Regions from separate parts of the Microbacterium sp. RD1 genome, predicted to be linked through region 1. Evidence: predicted binding sites of a transcription regulator. Region 1 holds the regulator's gene; each other region holds the start of a gene.
The links. Region 1 encodes LexA, which represses DNA repair genes until DNA is damaged. Its sites were predicted from a motif close to TCGAACANNTGTTCGA; they were not measured.

Region 2: the regulator LexA is predicted to act here: its motif matches at 1,369-1,384, upstream of ACTU3I_RS05410 (DUF222 domain-containing protein).
Region 3: the regulator LexA is predicted to act here: its motif matches at 1,544-1,559, upstream of ACTU3I_RS09315 (DUF222 domain-containing protein).

What each region holds. Positions count from the first base shown of each region.
Region 1 covers NZ_JBQPOL010000002.1:316,316-319,566, forward strand. Annotated here, with positions in the region: gene ACTU3I_RS10435 (histidinol-phosphate transaminase) at 1-792, opposite strand, end outside; gene ACTU3I_RS10440 (LysM peptidoglycan-binding domain-containing protein) at 818-1,168, opposite strand; gene lexA (transcriptional repressor LexA) at 1,436-2,128, shown strand; gene ACTU3I_RS10450 (EamA family transporter) at 2,138-2,983, opposite strand; gene metE (5-methyltetrahydropteroyltriglutamate--homocysteine S-methyltransferase) at 3,186-3,251, opposite strand, start outside.
Region 2 covers NZ_JBQPOL010000001.1:1,120,968-1,124,218, reverse strand. Annotated here, with positions in the region: gene ACTU3I_RS05410 (DUF222 domain-containing protein) at 75-1,358, opposite strand; gene ACTU3I_RS05405 (mycofactocin-coupled SDR family oxidoreductase) at 1,500-2,348, shown strand; gene ACTU3I_RS05400 (MBL fold metallo-hydrolase) at 2,404-3,251, opposite strand, start outside.
Region 3 covers NZ_JBQPOL010000002.1:97,951-101,201, forward strand. Annotated here, with positions in the region: gene rpsA (30S ribosomal protein S1) at 1-1,179, opposite strand, end outside; gene ACTU3I_RS09315 (DUF222 domain-containing protein) at 1,570-2,859, shown strand; gene ACTU3I_RS09320 (MerR family transcriptional regulator) at 2,878-3,251, opposite strand, start outside.

The sequences.
Region 1 (3,251 bases):
CAGCGCCGCCGCCTGCGTCAGCGCGCTGAGGTGGTAGGGCAGCCGAACGAGGCGCAGGGCGTCGACGAACGCGGGATCGGCGGCGAGATAACCGACGCGGGCGCCGGCGAACGCGAACGCCTTGCTCATCGTGCGCGACACCACGAGGCGCTCACGTCCGGGAAGCAGCGTCAACGCCGAGCGCTCTTCGCGCGGAGCGAACTCGTGATACGCCTCGTCGACGATCACGATCGCGTCCACGGCGTCATAGACCGCCGAGATGACGTCGAGGCTGAGCGGTGTCCCCGTCGGGTTGTTCGGTGAGCAGAGGAACACGACGTCCGGGCGGGCCTGCGTCACCTGTTCGACGGCGGACTCCGGCGAAAGGACGTAGTCGTGTCCGCGCTCACCCGCGATCCACCGTGCGCCCACTCCCCGGGTGAGGAGCGGGTACATCGAGTAGGTCGGGCCGAAGCTGAAGGCGGTGCGCCCGGGACCCGCGAAGGCCTGCAGGATGTGCTGCAGCACCTCGTTCGACCCGTTCCCCGCCCAGATCTGGTCCGCCGTCAGTCCGTGCCCCAGGTACTCGGCGAACGACTCGCGCAGCGCGGTGAACTCGCGGTCCGGGTAGCGGTTCACATCGCGCAGCGCACGGGCGAGGGAGTCGAGGATGTCGTCGGCGACCTCCTGCGGCACGGGGTGCGTGTTCTCGTTGACGTTCAAGGCGACAGGCAGCGGCGCCTGCGGTGCGCCGTAGGGCACCATTCCGCGGAGGTCGTCGCGTAACGGGAGATCGTCGAGCCGGGTCGTCATTCCTCCCATGCTACGGCGCGCGCGGTCACCGAGCGGGCGCGTACTCCGCCGGGATCGCGAGGCGCTGACCGGCCGACACCGTCGCGGACTCGAGCGCGTTGAGACGCGTGATCGCGTCGACGACCTCACGCGGGTCGGCATCGGGCGCGACGTCCTGCGCGATCGACCACAGCGATTCTCCCGACATGACAGTGAGTTCGGCGAACGTGCCGGCGGGCGCCCCGGCGTCCCCCGATGCCAGGGCGGCTCCTCCGCCGAGGACGGCCATGACGATCGCGACGACAGCCGGCAGAGCGGCCAGGCCCGCAAGGACGCGCCGGCCGCGCGCGGTCAGGCGCAGACGGATGGTGGGGGCGGTGCTTGCGAGAGTGGTCATGGCTCCTCCTTGTTCCGGCGTTGCTGCGCCGTAGGTTCGCATCCGGCTCTCGGCCGGGAGAGCCGGATGCGAACCTGTCTTCCGAATCTATCTTCGATACAATCGACGTGTCAACAGCATCCGAATCGGAAACAGATCGAACGCGACACGCGTCGCGCTCCGCGATTCCCGGCTTCGATCCGGATACGGTTTCGACATCGGAAGACCATCACGGACCTCCGACATTCGAAGACCGGTGCCATCGCCGGCACGGGAGGGGAGCACGACATGACCGACGCGACGGCCGACCTGAGCGCCATCTCGAAGCCGCAGACGCGTCGGCGCAAGAGCCTCAGCGACAAGCAGCTCGCCATCCTCGAGGTCATCCAGCGCTCCATCGCGCGTCACGGATACCCGCCGAGCATGCGCGAGATCGGCGACGCGGTGGGGCTGAAGTCGCTGTCGAGCGTCACGCACCAGCTGAACCAGCTCGAACTGAGCGGCTATCTCCGGCGCGATCCCGGCAAGACGCGCGCGATGGAGGTGCTCATCGACCTCCCCGGCACGGCCGCGGAGAATCCGGCCGACACCGCCCCCGCGCTCGGCGACGCGGCCCTGGTCCCCCTGGTGGGGCGGATCGCCGCGGGTGTGCCGATCACCGCCGACCAGCAGGTCGAGGAAATCTTCCCCCTCCCCCGTCAGCTCGTCGGCAGGGGCGAGCTCTTCATGCTCAAGGTCTCCGGCGACTCCATGATCGACGCCGCGATCTGCGACGGCGACTGGGTGGTGGTGCGCTCGCAGGCCGACGCCGAGAACGGCGAGATCGTGGCGGCGATGCTCGACGGAGAGGCGACGGTGAAGACGTTCCGCCGTCGCGACGGACACACCTGGCTGCTGCCGCGCAACTCGGCCTTCGAGCCGATCCTCGGCGACGAGGCCGTGGTCCTCGGTCGCGTGGTGGCCGTCCTCCGTGCCGTCTGACGTATCGCGCTAGCCCAGCGCGATACACGTGACCGCTGCGGCGGCTGCGACGAACCCGACGATCTGCAGCCCGCTGGCGCGCTCGCGCAATCCCACCTGGGCGAGCAGGACGGTCACCGCCGGATAGAGCGCGACGAGGACGGCGGTGATGATGAGGAGCCCCTGCCTGGTCGCCAGCAGGAACAGGATGTTCGCCCCCATGTCCGCCGCGCCCGCGACGATCACCGTGCCGATCGCCGCGCGTGCGGGAACGAGCGCGCGGCGGGCGAGGATGGCGACGACCAGCATGAGCCCGATCGATGCAGCGCGGGCGCCGGCCAGCGGCCACAGTCCGCTGTCGGAGCTCGATTGTGCCAGCAGCACGAAGAAGAGCCCGAAGAGAGCACCGGCCGCCAGCGCGCCGCCGGTCGTCCGGCTTCCGAGGAGCTCGCGCCATGCGGGGAGCCGTCCGCCCTCCGCGCTGACCAGCACGGCCGCGACGAGGGCGATCACGATGCCGACGACGGCCAGGAACGTGGTCCGCTCCCCCAGCACGACGCCGATGAGGACGGGGACGCCGGCGCTCCCGAGCGCGGTCAGCGGCGCCGCGACGCTCATGCTGCCCTCGGCGAGGCTGCGATAGAACAGCAGCAGCGCCACGCCGCCCGCGAGCCCCGCCGCGGCGCCCCACAGCAGCGAGTCGGCACGGAAGACCCCGGGGATCACGAGCAGACCGACCGCGAGCAGGAGCACGCCGAGCGCCTGCGACCACAGGATCACGGTCGTCGCCGGCGTGCGGCGCGCAGCGAGCCCACCGGCGAAGTCGCCCGCGCCGAACAGCACCGCGCTTCCCAGCGCGAGGAGGACGGCGATCATCCGCCCGCACCGCGGGCGGGGACACGATCGGCATCTGAGCGTCTGCGGGGGTGGTCGAACGCCTCCATCCCTGCACCGTATCTTCCGCAATCGAGCCGGGTGCCGCCCTTGACTTCCCGCTACGCGCGCGGATCGGCCCGACGCCGCGCTCCCGGGTGGGGAATCTGCGGCATCGGGCCGATGCGAGGCCCCGCGCGCGTCGTCAGGCCGAAACGGCGACGCGCTCGCGCGTGGCGCGTGTGGCCTCGATGATGTTCTTCAGCGATGC
Region 2 (3,251 bases), on a different contig from region 1:
CGCCCCTTCACACCGTCGGAGAGAAGACACCGCACATCCTGCGCCCCGTGCGTCCCTGAGCGGGCTTCGTCGAATCAGCCGGGCGTGAACGCCGGGACGGTGCGTTCCGGATGGACGACATAGCGGCGCCCGAGGGGTGAAGTCCATTCGAGCGCACCGGCGTGGCCGTCGAGAGGGTGGATAGTCCATCCACCGTGGTGCTTGAGAGTGTGGTGCCCGGTGCAGAGCGGGTTCAGGTTCGTCAGCTCCGTACGTCCTCCGTGTTCCCACGCGATCCGGTGATCGATCTCGCACCGGGAGGCGGGGACCCCGCATCCCGGGCCGAGACATCGCCCGGCCCGCCACTGCACCAGTCTTCGCAACGGTGCGGGTGTTTCGTAATGCCTGCGGCCGACGGAGAGGATGATGCCGGTCTCGGGGTGGGTGAGGATGCGGGTCCACCCCTTCTCGCCCCCGCACAGCTCCCGCGCTCGGCTGAGCGGGATGGGTCCGACGCCCTCCACGGTGGCCGGCTCGCTGCTTGTGGCGTGGGCGTCGTCCAGGAGCGCCAGGGCGGGGACCAGGACGGCGACGGTGGCGCGGATCCCGCGGACCCCGTCGGGATGGGCGGGCACGCTGCCGTCGATGATCAGGTCGGCGAGGATGTCGGCGCGGAGCTGGTCGAGGGTGCGGCTCTCCCCGTCGCGCGCGGCGAGGAGCTTCGCCATCGCGGTGGCCCGCTCATAGGCAGCGTGTGCTTCTACGGCGGGCAGGTGCACCATCAGCCACGCCATCCCGTCCGCGCCCGCCTCGATCGCGACCCGGCGCATGGCGACAGCATCCTGGTACCGCTCCTCGAGGGTCGCGGCTCGGACGGTGTCCACCAGGGCACGCAACCGTCGCCGGAAAGTGCCCAACGGATGGGCCCCGGCGAGCTCCAGTGCGGTCGGGATGACCCGGTCGCGCAGGCGGGGCTCGACGATGTCGACGAGCTCGACGAACACCTCCGCGTGGCGCTCGGTGGTGCGGGCGTGGCGCAGCAGATCCAGCATCCCCGGATACCGTTCCACGAGGCCCTCCGCCGTGCGCAGCATCCGGTCGGCGGCGAACTCGGTGATCTGCAACGCCAGCGCCAGCTCCCACCGCAGCGACCGCTCGATGATTTCCGGCTGCGATCCGCGGAACACCGTGGTCTCGCGCAACGCGTCTCGGTACAACGCCGCGACGCGCTCGTACCGCTCTGCCGCCAGCACGGACATCATCGTCGAGACGTCTGTGACCAGATCCAGCGGATCCAGCAGCCCGCCCGCGAACGCGGCCTCATCCCACAGAGCCTCCTCCGGCGGTTCTCCCGCCCGATCGAAGTCTCCGGTGTTCATATCCGAAGGCTAGAACATACCTCCGACACTCGAGCGGGCCGGATTCCATGAACCGCATTCGTAGGATCTACATCTATGTTGACTATTCAACGTCAATGATGGTTGCATCGTCTCACGCCATGTCACCGAGGAGGAACAACCATGGGTCGAGTCGAGGGCAGGGTCGCCTTCATCACCGGAGCCGGACGCGGGCAGGGACGAGCGCACGCCGTGCGCCTCGCCGAGGAGGGGGCCGACATCGTCGCGCTGGACATCCTCGAAGACGCCGAGGGCGTCCCGTATCGGATGTCGACGCTCGAAGATCGCGACGAGACGATCGCGGCAGTGGAGGCCACCGGGCGTCGCATCCTCTTCGAGAAGGCCGACACCCGGGACCTCGCCGCCCTGCAGCGGGTAGCGGCACTCGGGGTCGAGCAGTTCGGCTCCATAGACATCGTGGTGGCCAACGCCGCCGCGACGGGCCCCGCCGTCTCCTATGAGATGTCCGAGGAGGCCTTCGTCGACACCATTGACCGGTGCCTGACGAGCAGCTGGCGCACCGTCCGGGCGACCGCTCCGCACATGATCGAGGCGGGCCGCGGCGGGTCGATCATCCTCACGTCCTCCATCGCGGGCCTCGTGGCAATTCCGAATCTGGCCCATTACACGGCCGCCAAGCACGGGGTGAGCGGGCTCATGAAGGCGTTCGCGGTGGAGCTCGGCCCCTTCGACATCCGCGTCAATGCCATCGCCTCGTCGAACGTGCGGACGCCCATGATCGACAACGCCGCCATCCGCGGCAACTGGACGGGCAACCCGTCGGCCACGGACGACGAGGTGCGCCGCACGATGTCGGCCATGCACATCCTCGACGTGCCGTGGGCCGAGCCGGTCGACATCGCCCAGGCCGTGCTGTGGCTCGCCTCAGACGAGTCGCGCTACGTGACGGGTTCGACGATCCCCGTCGACGCCGGGGCGCTCGCGCCCTTCACCATCCCCCACGCGAGCTGAGGACACACGAGGGAGGGGAGCGCCGCCGCGGCGCTCCCCTCCCTCTGTGCGTCGATCAGGCGGGCTTGTCCGCCACCAGACGGTATCCGTCGCCGTCCGGCACGATATAGCCGGCGCTTCTGCCCGCGAAATGCGTCCCGAGGACCAGCAAGTCGGTCCCGGCGGCAGCTTCGAAGAACGCGCGCCGGCTGCGCGCCGACTCCTCGACGTTCCAGTCGTTGCGGGAGCTCCAGTCGGGGTGGGCGATCTGCATCGGGTGGTGGATGAAGTCCCCCGTGATGAAGGCCGACTCCCCCTCCGACTCGATGCGGATGCTGTGGTGCCCGAGAGTGTGTCCGGCGGTGGACTGATAGGACACGCCGGGGAGCACCTCGGCGTTGCGGGAGACGAAGTCGACCCTTCCCGCGTCGATCATGGGCTGGATGGTCTCGGCCCATACGAGCTTCAGCTGGCGCGACAGGCTCGGGTCGGACCCCTCGAAGACGATGTCGTGCGTGTGATCGTCCGGGGCATCACGCTGCTCGAGGTGATGCTCGTACTCCTCTAGGACGATCACCAGCCGCGCGTTGGGGAAGGTGGGCACCCACCGGCCGTCGGCGTCCTTGGTCGTGCACCACCCGATGTGATCCAGATGCAGGTGCGTCAGAAGGATGAGGTCCACGTCCTCGCGCTGATAGCCGGCATCCTCCAGCCGCTGCAGGAAGGGCGTGTCCAGATCACTCCACGACGGCTGCAGGGGAAGGCTCTTGCCGTTGCCGCATCCGGGGTCGACGAGCACGACGTTCGCACCGTCATCGATGACGAACGCGTGGATGTCCCATACGGTCTGCCCGGTCTCGGTGGCGTAGTGAGGACGCATCCAGTCGGTTGCGAGGACGACGTCGGGAGTGGCCTGTGCGATGA
Region 3 (3,251 bases), 220 kb from region 1:
CCCGCGCTCGTCGTACTCGGTGACCATGCCGTAGAGGGCCGGGTCGAACTCGGTGCCGAAGGGGTCGACCGACTCGTTGGCCTGCTTGAGCGACAGCGAGATGCGGCGACGCTCGAGGTCGATGTCGATGATCTTGACGAAGACCTCTTCACCGACCGACACGACCTGCTCGGCGAGCTCGACGTGACGGCCCGACAGCTCGGAGATGTGCACGAGGCCCTCGATGCCATCCGCGACGCGGACGAACGCACCGAACGGAACGAGCTTGGTGACCTTGCCCGGTGCGATCTGGCCGATCGCGTGCGTGCGGGCGAACACCTGCCACGGGTCTTCCTGCGTCGCCTTCAGCGACAGGGAGACGCGCTCGCGGTCGAGGTCGACCTCGAGGATCTCGACGGTGACCTCCTGGCCGACCTCGACGACCTCGGAGGCGTGCTCGATGTGCTTCCACGACAGCTCGGAGACGTGCACGAGGCCGTCCACGCCACCCAGGTCGACGAACGCACCGAAGTTGACGATCGACGAGACCGTGCCCTTGCGGACCTGGCCCTTGTGGAGGTTGTTGAGGAAGTTCGAGCGCGACTCGGACTGCGTCTGCTCCAGCAGCGCGCGGCGCGAGAGAACCACGTTGTTGCGGTTCTTGTCGAGCTCGAGGATCTTCGCCTCGATCTCCTGGCCGAGGTACGGCGTCAGGTCGCGGACGCGACGCAGCTCGATGAGCGACGCCGGCAGGAAGCCACGCAGGCCGATGTCGACGATGAGACCACCCTTGACGACCTCGATCACGGAGCCGGTGACGACACCGTCGTTCTCCTTGATCTTCTCGACGTCGCCCCACGCGCGCTCGTACTGCGCACGCTTCTTGGACAGGATGAGGCGGCCTTCCTTGTCCTCCTTCTGGAGAACCAGCGCCTCGACGTGGTCGCCGACGTTGACGACCTCGTTGGGGTCGACGTCGTGCTTGATGGAAAGTTCGCGCGAGGGGATGACACCCTCGGTCTTGTAGCCGACGTCGAGGAGGACCTCGTCGCGGTCGATCTTCACGACGGTTCCTTCGATGAGGTCGCCGTCGTTGAAGAACTTCAAGGTCAGTTCGACCGCGGCCAGGAAGTCTTCGGCAGATCCGATGTCGTTGATCGCGACCTGCTTGGTGGCCGGGGCGGTCGTTGCGGTAGTCATGTAGTGGGTTGTCCTAGTTGGGTTGGTGTCGGGCTTCGACTCCCCCGGATCGGGATGCCGACTCGGCTCCGGAGCGGCCGCTCCCCTGACGCGCGGATTCCCGACCTTTCGACGTGATCCGTGCGGATCTGCCTGGGGCCGGTCCCTGAACGTATCGGAGGGACTGACAGCTTCCGTCACGCAAGCCGGCGCGAGCCGAAGCGAAGCGGATTGTTTTTGTGCGATGTCACCCTCGGCGCAGGCCGGGCGTGCAGAACGAGCCACACGAGTGACACCTGATGCTATCAAACGCCGGGGCGGTGCGTAATGTTCCCCCGAACGGGCGCGGCTCCCTGCGGATGTGTCACCGGGCTTCTGGTGTTTCTCGAACATTTGTTCTATACTTGAGGTATGAGCACAGCGGGCATCGCGTCGGCCGCAGAGACGCGGGACGAGGATGCCACGTGGTGGGATGAGGCGCCTTGGGACGCGGGCTTCCTGGATCCGTTGGATCTGGTGACGGATGTGTCGACGATGATGTCGGTACTCGCGGCCGAGCGGTTCGTGCGGGTGGATGCGATGCATCAGGACGCGCTGCGCGACTCGACGGTGTTCCGGGGCGCGCAGGTGGAGATCGTCGAGCGTTCGCTGCGGTTGGAGCTGGCAGCGGCGTTGCAGATCACCGAGTACGCCGCGGACCGGCTGCTGGTCACGGCCGAGGCCCTCGTAGGCCGGTATCCCGGGATGTTGGCCCTGCTCGCTCGCGCGGGCACGACGGAGCGGCACGCGGACGTGTTCGTCGAGCTCGTCGACACCGTCGAACCCCACCTGCGTGATGGGGTGATCCCCCGGGCGGTGGAGCTGGCTGAGACCCTCCCGGTGGGCGCGTTCCGCAGGCGGTTGCGCACCCTGGTCGACAGCGTCCGGGCAGCGGCGCTGGAGCAGCGGCATCAGGACGCGATCGCCACCCGCCGGGTAGCGGTGGAGGCGGGGTTCGATGGGATGGCGTGGCTGATGACGTACATTCCGGCCGTGGAGGCCCATGCCGCCTACGAGCGCGCCACCGCGATGGCGAAAGTGCTCGCCGCGGCCGACGGGGAGACCCGCACCCTTGACCAGCTGCGCGCCGACATCCTCGCCGACCTCATCATCGACGGCACCGTCGACGCCCACCCCGACGCAGCTCGCGGCATCCGCGCGCGCGTCGCGGTGACCGTCCCCGCCCTCTCCCTCCTCGACGACGACCACGCCGCGGGCAGCGAACCCGCCGTGGTCGAAGGAGTCGGACCGATCCCGATCTCACGAGCGCGCGAACTCTGCGCGAACGCCGACGGGTGGACGCGGATCCTCACCCACCCCGAGACCGGGATCGTCCTCTCCGTCGGCCGCGAGAAGTACAAACCCCCGGCAGCCTTGAGGAAACTCGTGCAATGGCGAGCCGACCGATGTATGGCCCCCGGGTGCGGAACCCCCGCCTCACGGTGCGAGATCGACCACCGCATCCCCTGGTCGGAAGGCGGTCGAACAGAACTCGCCAACCTCAACCCCTTCTGCACCGGGCACCACACGCTCAAACACCATGGCGGGTGGACGATCCAGCCCGTCGAGGGCGACGACGGCGCGATCGAATGGATCTCACCCCTGGGCAGGCGTTACATCACCCGGCCGGAGCGACGTGTGCCCGTGTTCCGGGTCGCCTGAGCGGCGAGAGATCGCGGATCACGCGCTCTCGGCGCGCCCGCCGAAGTGCTCAGCCGCAACGACCTGCTCCGCCATGCGCCGTAATGCGAGGATCACCGGCTCAGCCATCACCGTCCCCAGCACGACGTAGCGCACCACCGAATCGCGCGATTCGGTCGGGATGCCGGCCGTCTCCGCCTCGGCGATCTGTCGTGCCGCGACGACATACGCGTCGAGTACCTCCGGCGGCAGAGAGAAGCCCGATCGCTCCACCGTCCGCAACGCACGGGCCAGCACGGCGAGCTGAGTCGCATCGTACCGCTCGAGGTTGCCGCCGAGCCGGACGAACAGGTCGAGGGCGGCGGAAGTGTCGATCCCCTCCTCCACCTCCGGCGCGACCGCCGCGTGTGCGA